Saccharolobus shibatae B12: one gene and its partner. Each later gene encodes a partner of the first gene's protein in a complex. Links are inferred from orthologs where the notes say so. Each region holds a gene or a part of one and is shown on either strand. Other genes may lie near its edges.

The links.
Region 2: the proteins of J5U23_RS15535 (region 1) and psmA are in contact, whole or in part, in a cryo-EM structure (PDB 6HE5), measured with the Archaeoglobus fulgidus proteins. The link is inferred for Saccharolobus shibatae B12 from one-to-one orthologs. Residues at the interface, in WP_010879468.1 of Archaeoglobus fulgidus: Asp391, Leu392, Lys393, Gly394, Met396, Phe397, Val398; in WP_010877997.1 of Archaeoglobus fulgidus: Ala30, Arg33, Gly34, Ala35, Asp51, Arg53, Val54, Lys66, Ser79, Gly80, Leu81, Val82, Met166.

The regions. Positions count from the first base shown.
Region 1 is NZ_CP077717.1:2,865,399-2,876,651, reverse strand. What follows is about bases 5,351-8,282. They hold J5U23_RS15535 (proteasome-activating nucleotidase), read left to right. Parts: upstream 5,351-6,191; coding sequence 6,192-7,373; downstream 7,374-8,282. Other genes in these bases: J5U23_RS15525 (proteasome assembly chaperone family protein), read left to right, coding at 7,877-8,282; J5U23_RS15530 (PUA domain-containing protein), read left to right, coding at 7,477-7,884; J5U23_RS15540 (multiprotein bridging factor aMBF1), read right to left, coding at 5,625-6,119; hflX (GTPase HflX), read right to left, coding at 5,351-5,628. Outside these bases: J5U23_RS15590 (preprotein translocase subunit Sec61beta), read right to left, coding at 23-190; J5U23_RS15585 (phosphoglycerol geranylgeranyltransferase), read right to left, coding at 211-957; J5U23_RS15580 (transcription elongation factor), read right to left, coding at 908-1,231; J5U23_RS15575 (SWIM zinc finger family protein), read right to left, coding at 1,387-1,749; J5U23_RS15565 (RecB-family nuclease), read right to left, coding at 2,105-2,569; J5U23_RS15560 (DNA cytosine methyltransferase), read right to left, coding at 2,541-3,518; tfe (transcription factor E), read right to left, coding at 3,496-4,032; J5U23_RS15550 (tRNA methyltransferase), read right to left, coding at 4,025-4,552; more of hflX, read right to left, coding at 4,558-5,350; more of J5U23_RS15525, read left to right, coding at 8,283-8,599; tRNA guanosine(15) transglycosylase TgtA, read right to left, coding at 8,567-10,075; J5U23_RS15515 (Lsm family RNA-binding protein), read right to left, coding at 10,072-10,512; J5U23_RS15510 (DNA-directed RNA polymerase subunit G), read left to right, coding at 10,559-10,957; psmB (archaeal proteasome endopeptidase complex subunit beta), read right to left, coding at 10,954-11,253. UniProt on the Methanocaldococcus jannaschii protein: ATPase which is responsible for recognizing, binding, unfolding and translocation of substrate proteins into the archaeal 20S proteasome core particle.
Region 2 is NZ_CP077717.1:2,444,665-2,455,765, forward strand. What follows is about bases 3,710-6,489. They hold psmA (archaeal proteasome endopeptidase complex subunit alpha), read left to right. Parts: upstream 3,710-4,626; coding sequence 4,627-5,352; downstream 5,353-6,489. Other genes in these bases: J5U23_RS12895 (PHP domain-containing protein), read left to right, coding at 3,710-4,122; J5U23_RS12900 (Rpp14/Pop5 family protein), read left to right, coding at 4,097-4,528; J5U23_RS12910 (ribosome assembly factor SBDS), read left to right, coding at 5,370-6,071; rrp4 (exosome complex RNA-binding protein Rrp4), read left to right, coding at 6,074-6,489. Outside these bases: J5U23_RS12870 (30S ribosomal protein S3ae), read left to right, coding at 1-55; spn (bifunctional sugar-1-phosphate nucleotidylyltransferase/acetyltransferase), read left to right, coding at 27-1,250; J5U23_RS12880 (redox-regulated ATPase YchF), read right to left, coding at 1,227-2,432; J5U23_RS12885 (50S ribosomal protein L15e), read left to right, coding at 2,494-3,144; J5U23_RS12890 (RNA-binding protein), read left to right, coding at 3,147-3,596; more of J5U23_RS12895, read left to right, coding at 3,562-3,709; more of rrp4, read left to right, coding at 6,490-6,817; exosome complex exonuclease Rrp41, read left to right, coding at 6,783-7,520; exosome complex protein Rrp42, read left to right, coding at 7,523-8,350; J5U23_RS12930 (50S ribosomal protein L37ae), read left to right, coding at 8,366-8,578; J5U23_RS12935 (Brix domain-containing protein), read left to right, coding at 8,559-9,071; J5U23_RS12940 (KEOPS complex Pcc1 subunit), read left to right, coding at 9,068-9,343; J5U23_RS12945 (prefoldin subunit beta), read left to right, coding at 9,300-9,680; 3'-flap repair endonuclease Xpf, read left to right, coding at 9,702-10,403; J5U23_RS12955 (elongation factor EF-2), read left to right, coding at 10,482-11,101. UniProt on the Methanocaldococcus jannaschii protein: Component of the proteasome core, a large protease complex with broad specificity involved in protein degradation. The M.jannaschii proteasome is able to cleave oligopeptides after Glu, Asp, Tyr, Phe, Trp, slightly after Arg, but not after Ala.

The DNA of each region.
Region 1 (11,253 bases):
ATTAACTTTCTCGTTCATAACTTTAAAATAGTTTTGTGATCACTATAACGATAATTGTTAATGCTAGACTAGCTCCTATTACAATTTTAGGATTTATCTTGATTTTCTCGTTTTCCTCCTCATAATATCTAATTAATCCTGCCATTGACATTACTGGGACAGTCTCTTTTTTCTTCTTTGATGAAGGCATTATAAACCCCTCTTCCTTGGCTATTTATTCTTTATTCCCCTTATTATTTTTATTGCCTTATCGACGTCACTTTCAATTATATTTCCAGTAACAATTATATTTGCTCCGGCTTCAACTAATTTTAAAGCGACTTCCACGCTTCTTATTCCACCTCCTATAATTAACGGGATACTGGAAGCCTTTTTGATAAAAGATATCATTTCTGGCCTTATTGGTTCTGGGGCTCCAGATCCGGCCTCGAGGTAAACAAAATCCATTCCTAAATACTCCGCGGCTAAAGTATAGGCAGTTGCTAACTCAAAATTATCATATGGTATTACTCTGGCCTTGCCTATGTGTGCTGCAGTACCTCCGTGTCCCACTATTACATAAGCAGTTGGTATTACCTCCATTTGTAACATTTTTATGATTGGAGCAGCTACTATTTGTGCACCTATCACATAATATATATCGTCAGAGTTTAATAGGGATAAAAATAATAATGCATCAGCCTTCTCAGATAAAAGGTTTATATTGCTAGGGAATATAATCTTCGGTATTTCATAATCGTCAAGTAAGGATATGACAAAATCTAATTTATCTTTAGAAACACCTAATGTGCCTCCAATAAGAAATGCATCGGTTCCAGCGTTATATAAGTTCTTAGCTATATATTTAAGCTCTTCACTAGAATTAATTTTAAATGGGTCTAGGAGAGAAAAATGTAATTTTTCATTATCATTCAACTTGTCCATGAGGTATTTCTTCACTTTCCCCTTCAATTTCATTTTCTTCTTCCGTATTTTCATTCGTTCTCTCTTTTATTTGTAATCTTCCCTCCAAGTACATGTCTATGAATTTGGAATAAGCATTTGCCTCATCAAATACAGGAGGTACTTCAATTTCAGTATAAAGACCACAACTTCCACATGTAATTGTTGCAACATTATCTTTTATCTTTACACTAATTGAGACCTTTCCACATCTAGGGCATTCAAATGTTTTCGGTAATTTAGGCTTTACTCTGATAATTTTAGTCCTCTTTCGTCTTTTCCCTCCCATAATCGACCACTATTTATTTTTACCTTTCTTCTTTTTCGTATAAATGTCTTTTGTACCTGAAGACTTTATTGGAAATTCCATTAATATTATATAAATTATTATAAATGCCAATATCAAAATCCCTGATATAAACACTAACTGCACATCGTTCAAAGTTAACTCTCCACATTGCTCAATATTCTTCTCAGTTTTAAAGATTTTCCACAGGTGTATATCTCGGTTAAAATTTCTTTAAAATCCCCTGCATACAACTCAATTTTTGTTAATTGATCCTTCTCCAATGCATATTTTAAACCTAAAGTATGATAGCAAAAGTCATACTTGTTTCTTAAAAGTACATTGAATAAATAAAATGGACAACTACAGTAATTAAGGTCAAGGGTGTAATCGTTATTACGCCCAATATAAATAAAAATCGTGAACAAAGTACCTTTAAGAGATAGACTTACAAATCTTCCTTCTTTAACTACTCTTCTAGCTTTCAATAGAAGATGCCTATTTGTTTGATTTGAAGACACTTATACTTCTTTATCCCGCCTAAGGATTAATAATTTATCTAGTAATCAGTTTCACTATCGCTAGTCGATTGCCAAATTGTTGAGATCGTGGCAGAATTTCTAGTATCGTTGTTCCATGATTCATTGGAGATAAAAGTTGTCATAACATTATTTCTGACCTCCACTACCCTAAAGGAGGAGCTTTAGGTTGTGATCTGTTAAAACATTATATAATATAAACTTTTTCCGATTAAAATATGATAAAATTTAAAGTTTGGGCCCGCTGGGATTTGAACCCAGGACCTCCGCCGTGTCAGGGCGACGTCCTAACCAGGCTAGACGACGGGCCCTTAATACTAGGTTATTGTTTTCTCTTTTAAACTTTACCTTCTACTAATTGTAAATACTTACATAAAAAGAAGGATGCCAAACTTACGGCTCCTAAATCTTGTGCATCTTCTACTATTCTTACATACTCCCCTAGAGATTGTTCTATTTTGTTAAAACCACTTCCTTCTATTCCAGAAAATACTATCAATATTTTATCATATTTCATAAGATTATTAAAATCAATTTGTTTTTCAGCATTCTGTGATACTAGGAGTGTAATTTCTGGTTTTAACAAATCTATAGCGTCCTTTAGTTCTGGCAGTACCAAAATAGGCTTATTATATTTAAATGCTAGTTTACTAACTTCTGGAACTCCAGATTGTGCAGCTGTCCCACCTAACTTAGTGAGAACTAAATACTTTACGTATTTTATATTAAAGGCTAATTTAGAAAAGTCCAAGAGTCTTTGATTACTAGTTAGGTTATGTAGGCCGAAATATAACTCTTTCATTTAGTATACCCAGAATCTCTTTAGCTATAGCGGTAGATAAGGCTACTGGAACAGATTCGCCTACTTGATTATATTGTTCATCTTTGCTTCCTAAAAATACATGATCATCAGGATAACTCATTAGTCTGGCCTGCTCTCTCACAGTTAAAAATCTATCATGGAATGGGTGTATAAATCTAGAATTACCCAAAATTGTAGGTGCTAGATCGAATGGAGAAAGTCTAATATATAGTGGCATACTTTTTCCCTTACTCGACTTGTACATTGTTAAATACTCTCCGTACCCAATTTTAGAAATTTTCAGAAGTTTTTTCTCGTTAGGCTCGCTTATCTCGTTATTAGGAACGTCTAGTTTGCTATCTAAATCATGAATCGCATCATAAACTGTGACTCTTTTTTGAATTTTAGTAGGCAATATTTTAACGTTTGAGATGAATACCCTATTTCGTTTAGATGCGTTACCATAATCTTCAGCATGTAGCATATTGAAGAATATAGTATTGTATCCAGCTCTTTTAAATTCATTAATTAGAGCATCTCTTAGTGATTGAGTTTCAATAATCGCTGGAACATTTTCCATTACAAAGATTTTCGGTTTTAGTTCATCCACAATCCTTATGAATTCCAGTGTTAAACTCCCTCTTTGATCTAAATATAATCTATCTAAAGGATCTTGCATACGTAAGGGGTTAGCTGCAGTATATCCCTCACATGGAGGGCCTCCAATTACTACGTCTATTTCATCCCCTACATTTTTTAAAATCTCTTTTCCACTTATTTGTCTTATATCATCTTCAATTACTATTGTATTTGGAAAATTTAATGAATATGTTCTAGCTGCAGCGTGATTTATATCTATTGCTAATTTAGGCTCTATTCCTAATTTTTTGAAACCTAATGAAAATCCTCCAGCTCCAGAAAATAGATCAATGACTTTTATTTGCCCCAAGTTTTGTCTCCTTATCTATCTCTTCCTCTATTTGTCTTATTTTTTGCTCCAAGAATGACTTAATCTTTTCCGTATCATAGTAGGTTAGCTGAGATCCACACTTCAAACATTTAAATTCATTTTCGAACGCTTCCTCAAATGAATATCTACTATTATCTTGTGGACATATGAAGAACGTATTATTTTTCTCATATTCTAATCTTGATTTTAATTTATCTAATATTAATCTTTTTCTATTTAATAGTATCTCATTAATTTGATCTATGTTAGGCTTCCAATAGTAAATGAACCATCCGCTATCTTTATCCCTTGTTTTCCTATAACTTACAAAACCTTGCTCCTCCAGCAAATTCAATTTCTTTCTCACATCATTAACCTTTATATTAAGCTGATTCGCTATTTCTTCATCTGTCATTTCAGTCCCTTTTTCTAGTAGCACTCGCAAAACATCGATCACGTCATCTCCCAACAAGCTTTTCGCTAGATTAATAAACAAGTCCTCTGCGTTAACCATTTCTTATCACCTTCTTGCCAGCATTCTGAGGTAATATCTTTATTTTCGCATCTCCAAATTCCATATATAGCTCTCGTCCCTTATAAATTCTGTCTAAAAAAATTGCCAGTGCTGCTACTTCAGAATGTGGCTGATTTCCTATTGCTACGTTGTAATCTACATTATGATAATACCAACCTTCAACTTTTTCTGCTCCTATGATTATTAATAGAGGATATTTTATTTTATCAAGTTTATCTTGAAGATCGTTAATATTAATTCCATACATTGTTAAGTGTATTACCGTACCTCCTTTTTCTTTCCATTCATTTACAATATTCTTGCCGTTTTCGATTTCTTTTACCAAAAAATATGACGATCCACCCCAACTATCTATGACTTTCGAGATAGATTTTATCATTTTTTCATCTTTACCTTCGATATAAACACCCTTAGCTCCAAAAGCTCTTGCTACTAAGATTACATGTGTTGTAACTCTTTTATCTCTAGCTGGTCTATGGCCTAACCTTAAAACATATATATCTTTTAACTCAACTGTGTTGTTAGCTGGTATATCCTATCCCTTAATAATTCAAGATTTGTTCTCTTTAAAGCTGATATAGGTATGACATCGAATATGGGGGAGTATAACTCTTTTGATAGCTTTTCTATTAGATTAAGTTTTTTATACAAATCACCATCAATTTTATCAATTTTATTAAGGGCTACTAGTATAGGCTTACCCGAAACTCCTATTTCTCTTAAAATTTCGAAAGAGGATTGCAAAGTCTCAATTAGGAAATTTTCCGAAAGCATAGAATCTATTACAAGAATTAATGCATCTGAGTATTTTGCTTCTGACAGAGTTACGAAGAAAGCATCTACAATTTGTGGTGGAATTCCTCTAATAAATCCTACAGTATCAACTAGCATAATCTTTCTATTATTCATAGAGACGGCATATCTTTTAGGTGACATTGTGGTAAATAGTTTTGTATCAACTTTCTGTGTTAACCCGGTTAATGAGTTAAATAACGAGGTCTTTCCGGAGTTTGTGTATCCTACGATTCCAATAGAAGGAATATTGTTCCTCTTATTAGATTCTATGGATTTTTCTTTAAAGGCCTTTATATTTTCTAATTCCTTCATAAGTTTATTGATTCTTCTTTTGTAAAATTTTATTGTAGATTCTACTCCATACGTTCCAGCTCCTAAAGGACCTTGTTGTTCGCCTATTTTTGATTTAGTATACGTTTCCTTTATTATCGGTAGTTCATACTTAAGCCTGGCCAGTTCTATTTGCATTTTTGCTTCTTTTGATCCTGCATGCAATGCAAATATTTCTAAGAGAAGGAGTATTTTGTCTAGGACCTCTTTTCCTTTTAGTTCTTTTCTCAGATTTATAAAGTGTCTGGGCTTAAGTTGTTCGAATACGATTAAAGTGGAAATCTCCTCATCGTTTTTGATTTGTTGCAGCTTATCATATTGTATATAAAATTTCACATTAGGCGATTTTGGTAATTTGTAAATCCTAACTATCTTGTAGTTAGCCCCCTTAACTAATGCGATTGCCTCTTCCTTAAATTCTTCAGATACAAAAAGAACTGCACTTTTCACTTCTTTCCCTCTTTAATATTAACCACATCCCCTAAGGTTAATCCAGTTTCATCGAATCCTTTCTCGCTTTCTTCATTTTCTAATGGGGTAACTAGCTTAATACCAAGAATTTTCTCTAGCTGTCTAGCTTGAGAGATTGTAGGCTTCAATTTACCACTTTCAAATCTTTTAACGATATTTTCCGATACTTTTAATTTCTGTGCTAATTGTTGCTGTGAGATACCCAATTGTTCTCTAGCATTTTTAATAATCTTGTAATAGTCTGCTACAATTTCTAATTCAGTATCTGCCATTTTAGGCGGTTTAGGAGTGGTTTTCTTTTGTGTTTCACTTTTCTTACTATCCTCTTTTACTATCACTGCATGCTTTCTTATTCTATTGTAACATGAATTACATACAGTAATAATTGAGCCTTCATATGACACAGTTATACCTTTACCATGAATTGGAGATCCACATAATTCACAGTATTCTTCACTATTAGCTTGCATATAGATACCTATTGTAAATACTTGTATTAAACGTTTTTAGTCTATGCCAAACAAGTATATATACGAGTTAAATTGTCCGGAGATTTCGACACAATAAGGGATGCTTCTTCTTCAGACGAGGTTCAATTGGTTAGATTGTTAGAAGAAAAAATCAAGTCCTTACAGATTGAAATTGAAAATCTAAGAAAAGAACTAAATTATTATAAAGCAGAAATGGAAAAAATGTTAAGTCCTCCATTAATTGAGGCAGTTGTATTAGACGTTTTACCAGACGGTAGAGTACTAGTTAGAAGTTCGTCTGGACCAAATTTAGTAGTAAATGTAGCTAGTCATATTGATCAAAAATTAATAAAGCCTGGAGTATCTGTTGCCTTAAATCAAAGAGGATCTACTATATTAGAGGTTTTGCCACAGAAGGAAGATCCAATTGTAAAGACAATGGAAATTGTGGAAAAACCTAACGTAACTTATTCTGAGATAGGTGGATTAGAAGAGCAAATAAAGGAGTTAAGGGAAGTTGTGGAATTACCTTTGAAGAAGCCTGAGATATTTAGAGAGATAGGAGTAGAACCACCAAAGGGAGTTTTATTATATGGTCCGCCAGGTACTGGAAAGACTATGTTAGCAAAAGCAGTAGCTACTGAGAGTAATGCCGTCTTCATTCATGTTGTTGCTTCAGAGTTCGCACAAAAATTTGTGGGTGAAGGTGCTAGGATAGTTAGGGAGTTATTTGAAATGGCTAAAAGAAAGGCGCCATCAATAATCTTCATTGATGAAATTGATGCCATAGGTGCTAAGAGAATAGATATAGGAACAAGTGGAGAAAGGGAGATACAGAGAACGTTAATGCAGCTCTTGGCTGAGCTCGATGGATTTAATCCATTGGATAACGTTAAGATTATTGCAGCTACGAATAGGATAGACATATTGGATCCTGCATTATTGCGACCTGGTAGATTTGATAGGATAATAGAGGTTCCCTTACCAGATTTTAGAGGAAGAACTGAGATATTTAACATATACCTAAAGAAAATGAAGGTCGAGGATAATATAAATCTTGAATTATTGTCGCAGCTTTCAGAAGGATTTAGTGGTGCTGATATTAAGAATGTTTGTGTTGAAGCTGCATATATGGCAATTAGGGATGGTAGGAATAAGGTTACAATGAAAGATTTAGTTGATGCTATAACCAAGATTAATGTTAAAAGGAATAATATGGAGAGTATGAAAGAGAGGCGAGAGAAGTATAGCTAAGTATAAAGAGTTTTTAAGTAAACCAGTAGAAGCAAACTATAATGAAATCTTAACCTTACGTTACATTGCTGAATATCAATTCGATTATAATGTTTCTAGATGTTTGTTTCCCGAGGATAAGCATTTTTTAATTCAGAGATCCTTAAATACAAAGAAAATCAGAAACGTGTTAACTAGTGGGGGAGAGTTGTATTTGGTGTTAAGGGCCCAAGATGTTTTATTTTCCCTTACACTGTTAAGCGGAAGTGTAATTAAGGGTTGCTCAAAGTTTCCAGAATATAGGGTTGTAATACCCAAGAATTTGGAAGAGTTTATAAAAAATGGAAGAAATGTTTTCTCTAAACATGTAATAGCAGTAGATAACCGAATAAGAGCTGGAGATGAGGTAATAGTTGTAAATGAAAATGACGAGTTAATAGCAATAGGTAAAGCTAAATTATCCGGAGAAGAAATGATGGAGTATAGAAGAGGTATGGCAGTTCACGTGAAAAGAGGTGTACTAGATGAGTAATGTTAAGATAATAATAAAGAAAGACTTAAGTGAGCTAAAAGGTTCCACATTTATAACTGGATTTAGAACTATAGGGGAGGTAGGCTATTTAGCAATAAGACATTTAGCCTTAAAAAGAAAAATGGAAAGAATAGGGTATGTTGTAACTAAATATTATAGAGACGTCACGTTTGTAGATGATTACGGTATCGCAACACCTTTTGATATATTTTATGACAATGATAAACATTTAGTACTATTACTTAATCATATTTTACCATTTCAACGTGAGTGGAATGATTTCGCTTCAGAAGTTATAAAGTGGGTTAAGAAATTATCAATTAATAATATACTTCTAGTAGGAGCACTAGATAAAAGGTATAAAGTTGGAAATGAGAGTTTAAAATGGCTAAAAACATCAAAATGCAGTTTGAATTTAGATTACCCTCAATTAGACAAACAATTACTAATGGTAGGTCCATTAGCTTTATTCACTTTACATTCTGAAATTGAAGACTTGCCAGCATTAGTTTTGTTACCATATGCAGATCGTGAAAGGACAGATCCAGTAGCAGCTGCAACTGCAATAGAAGTTTTAAATAAAATGCTTAGCTTAAACGTTAGTGTAGATGAATTATACGAAGAGGCAAAAAGAATAGAAGAGGATTTACAAAAACAAATGGAGTTATTGCAGAAAGAATTATCAAGAGGAAGTGCTGATAGAGTCTATATGTAAACCTAGTTTTTCACAGTTCATTAACTCTACTTTTTGGTAATTTTTACGTCTTAAGAACGAAACGATTTTAGTTTTCATGTCGGCTATTACGTCTTCATCTATTTCGTTTGGAATCTCAAATTGAGATAGTGGATAAGAGTCCGAGACCGCTAACGGTATTAAACCAAAAAACGGTATCGCAATAAATATGTCACTACTATTATGATCAGTTATTGTTTCCTTTATACTTTTAATATAATCATATGCAGTATCGCTTATCGTCTTATCATAACAATATATAGATACTTTATCTTTCTTTTGCACATACCTTTCCAAAAATCTCGAGTGACGTATGATTTCTGGCCTATGTAAAGAGTTATTATCAAATAAAAACAAACCTTTTGGATCTCCCCTTATTCTAGGGTCATATTTTTCTAAATAGTCTTTATATTTTATCAATCTTTTGAATGCAGAATATACTGCAGGATGAGAGTAAGCTTTTTCTTGAAGATATTCAAATAGTCTTCCTTCCTTAATTGCTTGTTTAGTTGCTTTGAATTCTTCTAAAATAGTATAAAGGTTATGAATAGCTAATGCTCTTGTTCTTTCTCCCTCATTCATTTCAAGTAAATCTTTAGGAGTATATTTAGAACATATTGGACAAGAACATGGAAAATATTCTAAATCCTCTAATTTGTATACACGTGTCCTAGTAATATATCTATTATCTCTAGCATATATTATATATGAGGCAGAATCAAAGCTATCCACTCCTAATGCTACTGCAAATGGAATGATATGAGGTAACCCTCCTCCGAATAAATGAAACGGAATTCCTCTTTTTATGTTAGATTTAGCAGCATAAATCATGTCAATTACGGTATCATACATGTACCGCTCTAAGAGAACTGTTGGACTACCAAGCGCAACCATATTGTATATGTTTTCAAATTTAGATAATCCTTCAGCAGAAGTCTTAACTAGATCAAGATATTTTCCTCCTTGTATCGGATATACCCAAATAATATTGCTATCTTGATTTTTTACTATGATTTTTGATGCTTCTTCTACTCTCTTTAAAGTCTCATATACTGTTATTTTCGCATTTTCATAATCATTTGTATTTCCGGTAGGTAAATCTAATATTACCCCAATGTCTGGTTTTATCTTGAGCTGATAATTCACTATCTCATAATTGGTTATTCCTATGTCCCCATACTCTAGAATTTGATATGCTCCCGAATCCGTCATTATGATCATATCTTCAGAGTTTAGCTCCTTATGTATATCATCTTTTATATATTTATTTTTATATAATATATACGAATTTGTGATAAAATTTTTAAAGCCTATATTTTTAATCTCATCTATTGATATTTCATCTTTTAATATATTAATTACTGGAAAGAATACTGGAGTTTCTAAATTACCGCTTCTTGTTTTTAAGATTCCTATTCTTCCTGCCAAATCTTCGTATTTCGCTTCAAATACGGTCATAGACCTAATTCCTTTTTCTTTTTATTTATATAATCGTTGTATAGATCGTAAATTCTTTGGGCCATTGGCCCACTTCCTTCTACTCCATTTTGTGATACTTTAATTCTCTCCAGAATTGTCACTATCCCTGTCTCTTCGTAAACTTTTATATCAGCTGGCCTTAAATTTAAGGATTTTTCAACTAATTCTGCAAACTCTCTTGGCTCAAATAGAGGAGGATTCTTAATTATTATCTCAGAAATTGTATTTCCATTTATCATTAACTTATAGAAAGTGTTATTATTATCATCTTTAACATTTGTTAAGCTAATAATAAATGGCGAAAGTTCATATGCATAAAGTTGGCCAGTATACGTTTTTCCATTAGTTGTTTTTACAATAATAGTCTTATCTATTAGGTTATTTAATTCGCTCGAGATTCTTCTTCCACTACTCATATTATAGTCCCCAATAACGTTAATAAATTAAAACTTAAATAGTAATATGATGGAATCAAAGGCACAAGAAATAATTCTAAGTTGTGAAATAAATAGTATTGAAAGAGGCAGCCTAAAGAATTTATCCATAATACACATGTCTTGCAACGACTTTAATATAAGTTTTGATATAATTGATAGCATTAATATATTTAGCCAAAAAGAAAAAGTGAAGGCTTTCATTTCTAAAAATAGACTATCATATACTAATGATGACTTCTGTGGACACGGCTATATAGTTACTGAGCTCAAAGATTCTTCTTCAAACAACGGAAATAGATATATAACGATAATTTCATTATTTGGATTGCTAGTAAAGATAATAAGCAATAAAGAAAGCTTTCTTAAAATACATCAATTAAATGTTATGGATCATATTTACTTCTGTGTGAAGAAAAATACTTAGTATGGGATGAATTTGTTTTCATAGTTTCCTTTCTTATCCATTATCGCTAAATCTATTCCATCTCCAGATGTGATATCACGTTCTATAGATGCTTTTATCGCCTTTGTTATTAATTGTGCTGCTATGTCTAAATTCATATTAGGATCATATTCAGATTCAAGAACTCCTATAGCGATCCTGGCTCCCGATCCCACTGCAGCGTAGTTATCTTCAATTAATGAGCCTATAGGGTCTAATACATAAAGTTGTGGCCCTTTTTCATCGACTCCACCGAATAGAATCTCTGAAATGAACGG
Region 2 (11,101 bases), 420 kb from region 1 along the record:
AGTGCCAGAAAATTTAGGTAAACAAGTTGAAAGCAGTAGTGTTAGCGGCGGGTAAAGGAGAGAGATTAGAGCCAATAACTCATACAAGACCTAAACCTTTTGTTCCTGTTCTTGATACTCCTTTAATTTTAAGAAATATTAGAATAGTTAAGAAATATGTTAATGATGTTGTAATTGTAATAAATTCAAATCATAAGGAATATTTTAAACTTATTGAAGGAGTTAGCCTAGTTGAACAGACTGAAGGAAAAGGTACTGCGGCAGCTTTACGAGCAGTGAAAAAATATCTTGAGAGAGATGACGAATTTTTAGTTATATATGGGGATCTTCTTTTTGAAGAAGAAGCAGTAGAGAAAATAGTTAACACTCACGGAGAAGCAATTCTAGCTACAGAATCCGACGATCCTAAAAAATATGGCGTTATAGTTAAAGATTCGGAAAATAGACTAGTGAGAATAGTTGAAAAACCCGAAAATCCTCCTTCGAAATTAATCAATGCAGGTATCTATAAGCTTACCTATGATATTTTCTCATATATAGACAAAATAGGTTTATCAAGCAGAGGTGAACTTGAACTTACAGATGCTGTAAATCTTATCGGAAATAAGGTGAAGGTAGTTACATACAATGGGATATGGTTAGATATAGGAAGGCCTTGGGATTTAATAGAGGCTAATAAGGTCCTTTTAGATAAGGAGAAGGATAGAAATCTAGGTGTGATGGAGGAGAATGTCAAAATTAAAGGTAAGGCAATTATTGAAGATGGTGTTGTAATAAAATCTGGTACCTATATAGAGGGTCCCGTTTATATAGGCAAAAATTCTGTTATCGGACCCAATGCCTATATAAGGCCATATAGCGTGATAGGAAGTAACGTTAAGGTGGGTGCGTTCAATGAGATAAAGGAGAGTGTGATAATGGAAAATACAAAGATACCGCATTTAAGTTATGTCGGCGATAGTGTAATCTGTGAAGATGTGAATTTTGGGGCAGGAACGATAACAGCTAATCTACGATTTGATGAAAAGGAAGTTAAAGTCAATATAAAAAATGAAAGGGTAGGCAGTGGAAGAAAGAAATTAGGTGCAATAGTAGGCGCTCATGTAAGAACTGGGATTAACGTATCCATATTGCCTGGAGTAAAGATTGGTGCATATGCTTGGATTTATCCAGGTGCTATCGTAGATAGGGATGTTGAGAAAGGTGAGAAATTTGTTCCATACTACTTAAGAAGGTCTAGCGGTACTTGATACAATCTTTATTACATCATTGTTCTGTAGTTGATAATTCTCTCCAACTCTCATTTTCCTCTTCACATCAATAGCGTATAAGAAACCTTTTGCTAATTCCGTATGTATAGCGTTAGCTAAATCTTTTGGAGTAGAACCTTTCTTTAGGAGTATCGCGTCCGGTAAAACGTTTCCATTTCTGTCAGTCAGTTTCTTCTCATCTTCTACTGGATATGTTACGATCATGTTCAACGCATCAACTGTTGCTGTATTTATGGCTTCTTGCACTCCAGTACTTCCATACACTTGTAGCACACTACTTCTAATATATTCTAGAGCACTTTTTTGTTTCTCGTTTAATGGTTTAAGTATGGTAAAATCATTATCTCCTGGAATGTAAGCTATTATTCCAGCCTTTGCTGCTTTCCTTAGAGCCATTTCTGATGCTGCACTAGTTGGAATAACCCACTTGTATTTCTCTTTTAATCTCTTAATGTTATTTCGAGCTTGTGGTAAATCGCTCTTGTTTGCAGCAATTATCATAGGTTTACTTATTTCTCGTAAAGTTTTAGCGAATGCCCTTAAATCTTGTTCCGTCCATTGCATTAATTTTAGGTTTTCCAATTTTGTAGCTTTTAGAGTTTCAATAATGTGTGATCTATTTACAGATATTCCAGATAATTTACTTAGTAAGGCTTCTACTAGATCTTTTCCAGACAAATCTGTTGTTCTTGCAAATTTAGCCCAGTCTTTATTAATAATGGAATAAAACCATTCATTGAGCTCATTTTCTATAAACTTTATATCTTCTTCTGGGTCTCTTGACCCCGGCTCTACTGGGACACCCTCTTCATTTGTGGATCCACTTGCGTCAATTACATGTATTAGTGCATCAGCTTGACGTAAATCATCTAGGAACTTGTTTCCTAATCCTCTTCCTTCATGGGCACCAGGTATTAATCCAGCTACATCTATTAGTTTTACTGGTATGAATCTATAATCATCTATGCAAATGGAATTCTTCGGATTACATTTGACATTAAATTCAGTATGAACACATTTCACTCTTATATATCCTATACCTTCATTTGGATTTATAGTTACAAATGGTCTGTTAGCTATTTCCACATCTTTTAGTGTAGCTGCTGCAAAAAACGTACTTTTACCTACATTGGTCTTTCCTATAATTCCAATGGTAATCATATGTTCTGATTTAGTGGACACATTTATTAATTAGATGCTTAGCATAGTATTTTGAGAATAGATGACATTATCAGTGTATCACTATATAGAGAACACATGGAATTCAGAAGAGTGGAAAAAAGGTTTATTAAGGCAGAGATTTATTGAATGGAGAAGAGAGCCTTCGATAGTTAGGTTAGCTAAACCAACTAGGCTAAACAGGGCTAGAAGTTTAGGCTATAAGGCTAAGCAAGGATTTGTTATAGTGAGAGTCAGAGTTAGGAGAGGAGGTCTTAATAAGCCTAGACCAAATAAGGGAAGAAGACCAAAAAGGATGGGTGTTTATGGTTATGGTCCAGCTAAAGGATATAAGTGGATAGCTGAGGAAAGGGCTGCAAGGAAATACCCCAATTTAGAGGTGCTTGGTAGTTATTATGTTGGAGAGGATGGTCTTTACAAGTATTATGAGATAATCATGGTGGATCCTTCTCATCCAGTAATAAAGAATGATCCTAAGTATAAGTGGCTTCAAGATCCTAGCAATAGGAATAGAGTGTTTAGAGGTTTAACGTCTGCAAGTAAGAAGGCTAGAGGATTGAGGAAATCTAAAGGGCTTAAAGGTACTGTAAAACATAAGTGGAGTAGGAAACAGAAAGAGAGAGAAGAGAAGAAGAGACATGAAGCGAGTAAGTATTATAGATTACAAAGGTATGATAAAATACCAGGAAAGTGAGCATGAAAGTAAATCAAGCAATACTTTCAGTTTTTATCCATGAAACAGAGGATTACAATAAAATAGTAAATACCATAGAGAGTTTTTTCTCTCCTCTTATCTCTAGCTCAAAGAAAAATATCGCAACTGTTCAAGGTCATTACGGTAATAAAATAGTTATATTGGAATATAGATTTGATAAGAAGAATGGAGAGCAATTTTTTAAAATGATATTAGATAAAATTGAAACTACGGAATTAATGTTTATTCTTACAACTATGGATTCCCATATGGATGGGAGTAAACTATATTTGAGATTCGATAAACAGTATTTGGTTGCCGAGCGTAGACTTGTTCTTAAAGAGGGTGATGATGTCGTTAAATGTATGATTTCGTTTAATACTTCTTTGGAGAATATAAAGGAGGAGATAAAGAAGCTTGTTAGTAGTAGAATCATGCATTCTAAACTCTAGGCTGTTTCCTTACGTCAAAAGGTTAGGATATAACATGGTTTTTAGTGAAGATGGTTTGGTTGGTATAAAAAGGGTTACTATAAAAGCGGAAAATGGGAATCAACTGAAAAAGATGCTTAAGAAGCCTTTTATTGAGAGAGATGTGTTAGTTTTTGTAAAACCCCTTTCAATAGATGCCTTAAAGTATGCTATTATCAACAAAAGGGTCAATGCTGTGATATTGGCTGATGATAATATGAGGATATTTAAGAAAAGTATGCTAAACCTATTAAGATCTTATGACAAATTCGTTGAAATTTCACTTAAATCTTCTAGCGGGTTATTATATAATGCTATAGTGTTTGCATATAAATGGATACCTAACATTATTTTCTCCTCATATGCAAGTGATTTTAACGAGATCTGGAGTCCAATCTCTAAAATAAGTTATTTGACCGTATTGGGAGCTGATGAAGAGGAAGCTTATAAGTTTGTTATATTAAATCCCATAAAGTTGTTGAATGAACTCAATTCAACTAATAATTAACATTATATTAATATTATGGCTTCTCATATTAACTGTATTATATCTCAGAAAAAAAAGCTTAAACATTAATATTGTGAAAAATAAGAAAATAGTAAGAGCTAAAAGATATATAGTATTTTACGTTATTGCAGAATCCAAAGTAAAAGGTGATGATTTAGAGAGGGTTGTTCGTAACTCCTTGAAGGATCTATTAGGTAATTTATGGCTTAATATCGCAAATCCTAAAGTTGTTACATATAGAGAGGATACTCAAGAAGGGATTATATCTACTAATAGGATAGGCTATAAGGCTGTTTTAGCTAGTTTACCTTTTGCTAAGGAAATTAATGGTAACAAAATACTTATAGTTCCAAGAAGAACAACCGGAAGCTTAAAAAAGGCTAAAAAACTAATCGGATTAAAGTGATGAAGCCGCTCCAGACTGTATCGATGATGTTCTCTGCGACGAGCTGAACGATATTTTTAAAATTAGGGATTACTCAGTATTTCATGAGTGAATAGTATATGGCGTTCGGACCAGCCGCTATGGGATATGATAGGGCAATAACCATATTCTCGCCCGACGGATCACTATATCAAGTAGACTATGCATTTGAAGCTGTAAAAAAGGGATGGACAGCAATAGGTATTAAATCAAAATCTGGTGTTGTTATTGCAAGCGAGAAAAGAAAAGCCCAATCATTATTAGATGTAGATAGTATAGAGAAAGTATTTTTAATCGACGATCATGTAGGGTGCAGTTTTGCTGGGCTAGCCTCTGATGGTAGAGTTTTAATAGACTATGCGAGAAATATAGCATTACAACATAGGTTAATATATGATGAACCAGTTAGTATTGATTATCTAACAAAATCAGTTGCTGATGTTAAGCAAATGTACACACAACATGGAGGAGTTAGACCATTTGGTGTTGCACTAGTAATTGCAGGAATAGACAAATCAGTTCCTAAACTATATATGACTGAACCTAGTGGGCAATATATGCCATATCAAGCTGTTGCAATAGGACAAGGTTATTATACAGCTACTGAGTTTTTAGAGAAGAATTACAAGGAGGACTTGACTATAGAAGATACTATACTCCTAGCCTTAAAGGCCTTATCGGCTACTCTTAAGCCTAATGAAAAGTTAACTCCAAATACTGTGGAAATAGGATACGCCTCAACCCAAACTGGGCTATTTCTAAAAATGACCACTGAAGATAAGAATATGTATTTACAGAAGTTATAATAAGGTGGATTTTTTTTATGACGAAGGAGCGTGATTATGTAGTAGTTAAATATGAATCACATGGAGAGAGGTTTGAGATATTAGCTAAGCCTAAAGAAGCATTAGCTTTTAGAAGTGGGAAGAGCATAAGCCTTGCTGATGTAGTAGTTTCTGACACTATTTATAAGGACGTGAAGAAAGGTTTGAAAGCATCTCCAGCATCACTCAAAAAAGTTTTTGGTACTACTGATTTCGAGACAATTGTAAAAGAAATTTTACTTAAAGGTGAATTACCGGTAACTGCAGAACAAAGGAAAGAGATGTTAGAAACTAAGAGAAAGCAAATAATTGATTTTATTCATAGAAACGCCGTTGATCCTAAAACTAATTTACCAATTCCGCCAACTAGATTAGAGATGGCAATGGAACAAGCTAGAATACAAATCGATTTAAACAAAGACGTGGAGGCACAAGCTATGCAAATAGTAAAGGAGATTTCTAAGATAATTCCAATTAAAATAGCGAGAGCTCTGCTTAGTATTAAAGTACCATCAGAATATAGCTCTAAGGTTAGATCACAATTACATAACTTAGGGGAGGTAAAAAAAGCCAATTGGTTAGAAGATGGTACATTATTAGCTGAATTGGAAATACCAGCGGGTGCACAGCAAGACGTTATAGATAAGTTAAATAATCTGACAAAAGGAGAAGTTGAAGTTAAAGTATTGCAAGTGAGATAGAAATGAGTCAGTCCCAGAAAATTGTTTTACAGCCAAGATCAATAGTAGTGCCTGGCGAGTTATTAGCTGAAGGCGAGTTCCAGATTCCTTGGTCTCCTTATATATTAAAGGTTAATAGTAAATATTACTCTACAGTTGTTGGACTTTTTGATGTAAAAGATACTCAGTTTGAAGTGATTCCTTTGGAAGGGTCGTTTTACTATCCTAAGGTCAATGATGTGGTAATAGGTTTAGTAGAGGACGTTGAAATCTATGGTTGGGTGGTTGACATAAAAGCGCCTTATAAGGCATATTTACCAGCCTCAAATCTTTTAGGAAGATCCGTTAATGTTGGAGAGGATTTAAGGAGGTATTTAGATGTAGGTGACTACGTTATAGCTAGAATTGAAAATTTTGATAGATCAATAGATCCCGTTTTATCAGTTAAGGGCAAGGATCTAGGTCGTGTAAATAATGGTATAGTCATTGATATAATGCCAGTTAAAGTTCCGCGTGTTATAGGTAAGAATAAAAGTATGCATGAGACTTTGACCTCAAAAAGTGGATGCAGCATGTTTGTTGCCAATAATGGTAGAATATGGGCTACTTGTCCTTCCCGTTTTTCTGAAGAAATTTTAATCGAGGCCATTAGGAAGATTGAAAATGAGTCACATATAAAAGGATTGACAGATAGAATAAAACAATTCATTGAGGAAAAATTAGGTGAGAGAAATGCTTCAAGTGGAGAGACCAAAACTAATCCTTGAAGATGGAAAGCGAATAGATGGTAGAAAGCCAGATGAATTAAGGAGTATAAAGATAGAATTGGGAGTTCTCAAAAACGCTGATGGTTCAGCGATTTTTGAGATGGGAAATACAAAGGCTATAGCAGCGGTTTACGGTCCAAAAGAAATGCATCCAAGACATTTATCTCTTCCGGATAGGGCAGTATTAAGAGTTAGATATCATATGACACCATTCTCTACAGACGAGCGAAAGAATCCCGCACCTAGTAGAAGAGAGATTGAGCTTTCTAAGGTTATAAGAGAAGCTTTAGAATCAGCTGTTTTAGTGGAATTGTTTCCAAGAACTGCCATAGATGTTTTTACTGAAATATTACAAGCAGACGCGGGATCCAGATTAGTTTCATTGATGGCTGCGTCTTTGGCGTTAGCTGATGCTGGAATTCCTATGAGAGATTTAATAGCTGGGGTAGCCGTAGGAAAGGCTGATGGAGTAATAGTTCTAGATTTAAATGAACCCGAGGATATGTGGGGAGAGGCTGATATGCCGGTTGCAATGATGCCATCTTTAAACCAAGTAACGTTATTTCAGTTAAATGGTAATATGACTCCGGAGGAATTTAGACAGGCTTTTGATTTAGCAGTTAAGGGTATAAATATAATATATAATTTAGAGAGGGAGGCTCTAAAAAGTAAGTATGTAGAGTTTAAAGAAGAGGGTGTATAGAATTGTCTTCAACTCCGTCGAATCAAAATATTATACCTATAATCAAGAAGGAAAGTATAGTAAGTCTTTTTGAGAAAGGCATTAGGCAAGACGGAAGGAAATTAACGGATTATAGACCTCTTTCTATAACCTTGGATTACGCAAAAAAGGCTGATGGTTCTGCGTTAGTTAAGTTAGGCACGACAATGGTATTAGCTGGGACAAAACTTGAAATAGATAAACCTTACGAAGATACGCCTAATCAAGGAAACCTCATTGTGAATGTTGAACTCCTACCTTTAGCCTATGAGACCTTTGAACCTGGGCCTCCAGATGAGAATGCTATTGAATTAGCTAGAGTAGTGGATAGAAGCTTAAGGGATTCTAAAGCTCTAGATCTAACTAAACTTGTAATAGAACCCGGTAAAAGTGTATGGACAGTATGGCTTGATGTTTATGTATTAGATTATGGTGGGAATGTATTGGACGCATGTATGTTGGCCTCAGTCGCAGCATTGTATAATACTAAAGTGTATAAGGTAGAACAAGATTCTAATGGGTTTAGAATCAATAAAAATGAAGTTGTTGGTAAATTACCATTGAATCATCCAGTAGTTACAGTGTCTATAGCAAAAGTTGACAAATATTTAATAGTTGATCCAGATTTGGATGAAGAGTCAATAATGGACACTAAGGTTTCCTTTTCCTATACGCCAGATCTAAAAATAGTGGGGATTCAAAAGAGTGGAAAGGGTAGTATGTCATTACAAGATATTGATCAGGCTGAGAATACAGCAAGATTAGTAGCTGTCAAGCTTTTAGAAGAACTTAAAAAGCAGTTAGGAATTTAATTATAGGTGGCAATTATGGGGAAAGTCACGGGAATTGCTGGAAGATACGGGGCTAGATATGGATCTACTTTAAGAAAAAAGTGGAAAGAAATAATGGAAAAGAGGTATGATGACCATCAATGTCCCTATTGCAAGACCACTGGTAAGGTTATCAGATTGGCTTCTGGAATATGGTACTGTAAGAAATGTAATTCTAAGTGGGCCGGTCTTGCATATACACCGTACTAGAATAGTTATAACTTCATCTAGAGATCCTAGTATTAGAACAAGAAATTTTTTAAATATTTTAACTTCTCTGTTACCAGACTCAGTTAAAATTACACGGGGTAAAAAAAGTAAGAAAGAGATATTTGAAAGGGCTATTAATTTAGGAGCAATATATTTATTGTTCGTATTAGCTAAGAATGGTAATCCGTTGAGAATAATTGTTTATGATTTAGAAACTTTTTCTATAAAATATTTTTTTAAATTACACGGTTTATCACTACCTTCTGACTATAATATCCCATTATATCAGATAAAAAGGCATAATAGTGTATGCACAGAACTAAATGGGTGTGATTTTCTAAGAGATTTTCTAGTCGATATGAATATCTACAACTTGTCAAATAATTGCGATGTTATTGTGAACACGAGGCTAGTCTCTAATAATATTTGTGAACTTTTGTTTACGTTATCTACGAAAAACATTAAGTTTTTGAAGATGCTATTAGAAATGTGAAGATAGAGATTTCAATTTATCCAGATAATTTCAATAAAAACGAATTCCAGGATATGATATATGATTCGATAATAATTGAAAAGATAGATACTAAATATGTAAAAATTAAGAAATCCCCTTTACAGATTGAGATAGATGCACCATCAATTACAAGAGCTAGGGCTATAATGAACTCTTATATACTTTGGATCTATACAATTCTAAAGTCACTGGAAGAGGTGGAAAAAAGTGGCCGAGAAATTACCTCCAGAAGTTCAAGCTCAACTAGCTAAGTTTCAACAGTTAAAAGATCAGCTTGATAGATTATTATTGGAAAAGTCTACTATAGAGAATGAATTAAGGGAGATAAACAAGGTATTGGAAGAATTATCAGTTCTTAATGCAGATGCTACTATTTATAAGATTGTAGGGAACTTATTGGTTAAATCGGATAAGACATCAGTAGAAAAGGAGCTTAATGATAGGAAAGAATTATTAGAACTCAGATCAAGGACTTATCAGAAGCAAGAAAGTATTTTAAGAAAGCAGCTAGAAGACTTACAAGCTAAAATAAATGAGATGTTATCAAAATATTATCCGCAAGGTGGCCAAACAGGTATAAAAGCTTAAGCTAAATAACTTATTAGTGTTATGGTAATTAGAATTTATGCTGATGATAGGGAAAAGGCTAGTGGTATACCAGAATTATTAAAGGAGTTGGGAATTACAGTAATACTATCTCAACTTAGTGTTGCTGATTATGTGATAGGTGAAGATGCTGCAGTAGAGAGGAAGTCGGTAAATGATTTGGTAAATTCGGTTTTTGACAAGAGGTTTTTTGACCAAATCAGTAGGCTTTCAGAGGTTTATAATTTTCCAATGTTAATTGTTGAAGGTGATATTAATGAAATTAGGAAAATAACTGAAAAGTGGAGAGCGATAAATAACGCTTTAATTTCTGCCACGATTGATTATAATATTAAAGTATTTTATTCTAGAGATAAAAAAGATACTGCGGAAATTTTGAAAAAAATAGCAGAGAAGTATCAATTCGGCGAAAATGGGAGTAGGAGAATTAATTTACATAATAAGGCTAAACTAGAAAGTATTTCTGATATGCAACTTTATATTGTAGAATCTTTTCCTTATGTTGGTTCTGTACTTGCTGAAAGGCTACTACTTAAGTTTGGAACTATACAGAATATTTGTAATGCATCTATATCAGAATTGGAAAAAGCATTAGGTAGTAGGAAAAAAGCTGAGGATATTTATAAAATTTTAAGGGCACACTATTCTAAAACTAACGCTGATAATGATAGTAAGAAAAGTACCTCTTTATTTGACTTCCTTTAAATTTTTTAGTCTCTTTTTTAGCATTACCTTTTAATATGGGTCTAGAGAAGTTTAAGTGCAAGAAGTTGGTGATTTCATTTGCCTAGATATAAGACAGTAGAGCAAGTTCTAAGCCTAATGAAAGATAGAACGAGAGTTAGGAATATAGGTATAATTGCTCACGTGGATCATGGAAAAACCACAACTAGTGATACGTTATTGGCAGCATCGGGTATAATATCTCCTAAAGTAGCAGGTGAAGCTCTAGCATTAGATTACTTAAGTGTTGAGCAACAAAGAGGTATAACAGTAAAGGCTGCTAACATTAGTTTGTATCACGAAGCGGAAGGTAAAGGTTATGTCATTAACTTAATTGATACACCTGGACACGTTGATTTCAGCGGAAGAGTCACGAGGAGTCTAAGAGTTTTAGATGGCTCAATCGTAGTTGTAGACGCAGTGGAAGGAATTATGACACAGACTGAAACAGTATTAAGGCAAAGCTTGGAGGAGAGAGTCAGACCAATTCTATTTATAAACAAAGTAGATAGATTGGTAAAGGAATTAAAATTAAGCCCACAAGAAATGTTAAATAGATTATTAGATATAATTAGGCAAGTTAATAACTTAATTGATATGTATGGAGAACCGGAATTTAAAGAAAAATGGATGATTAATCCGCAAGCTGGAAATGTGATATTTGGATCTGCTAAAGATAA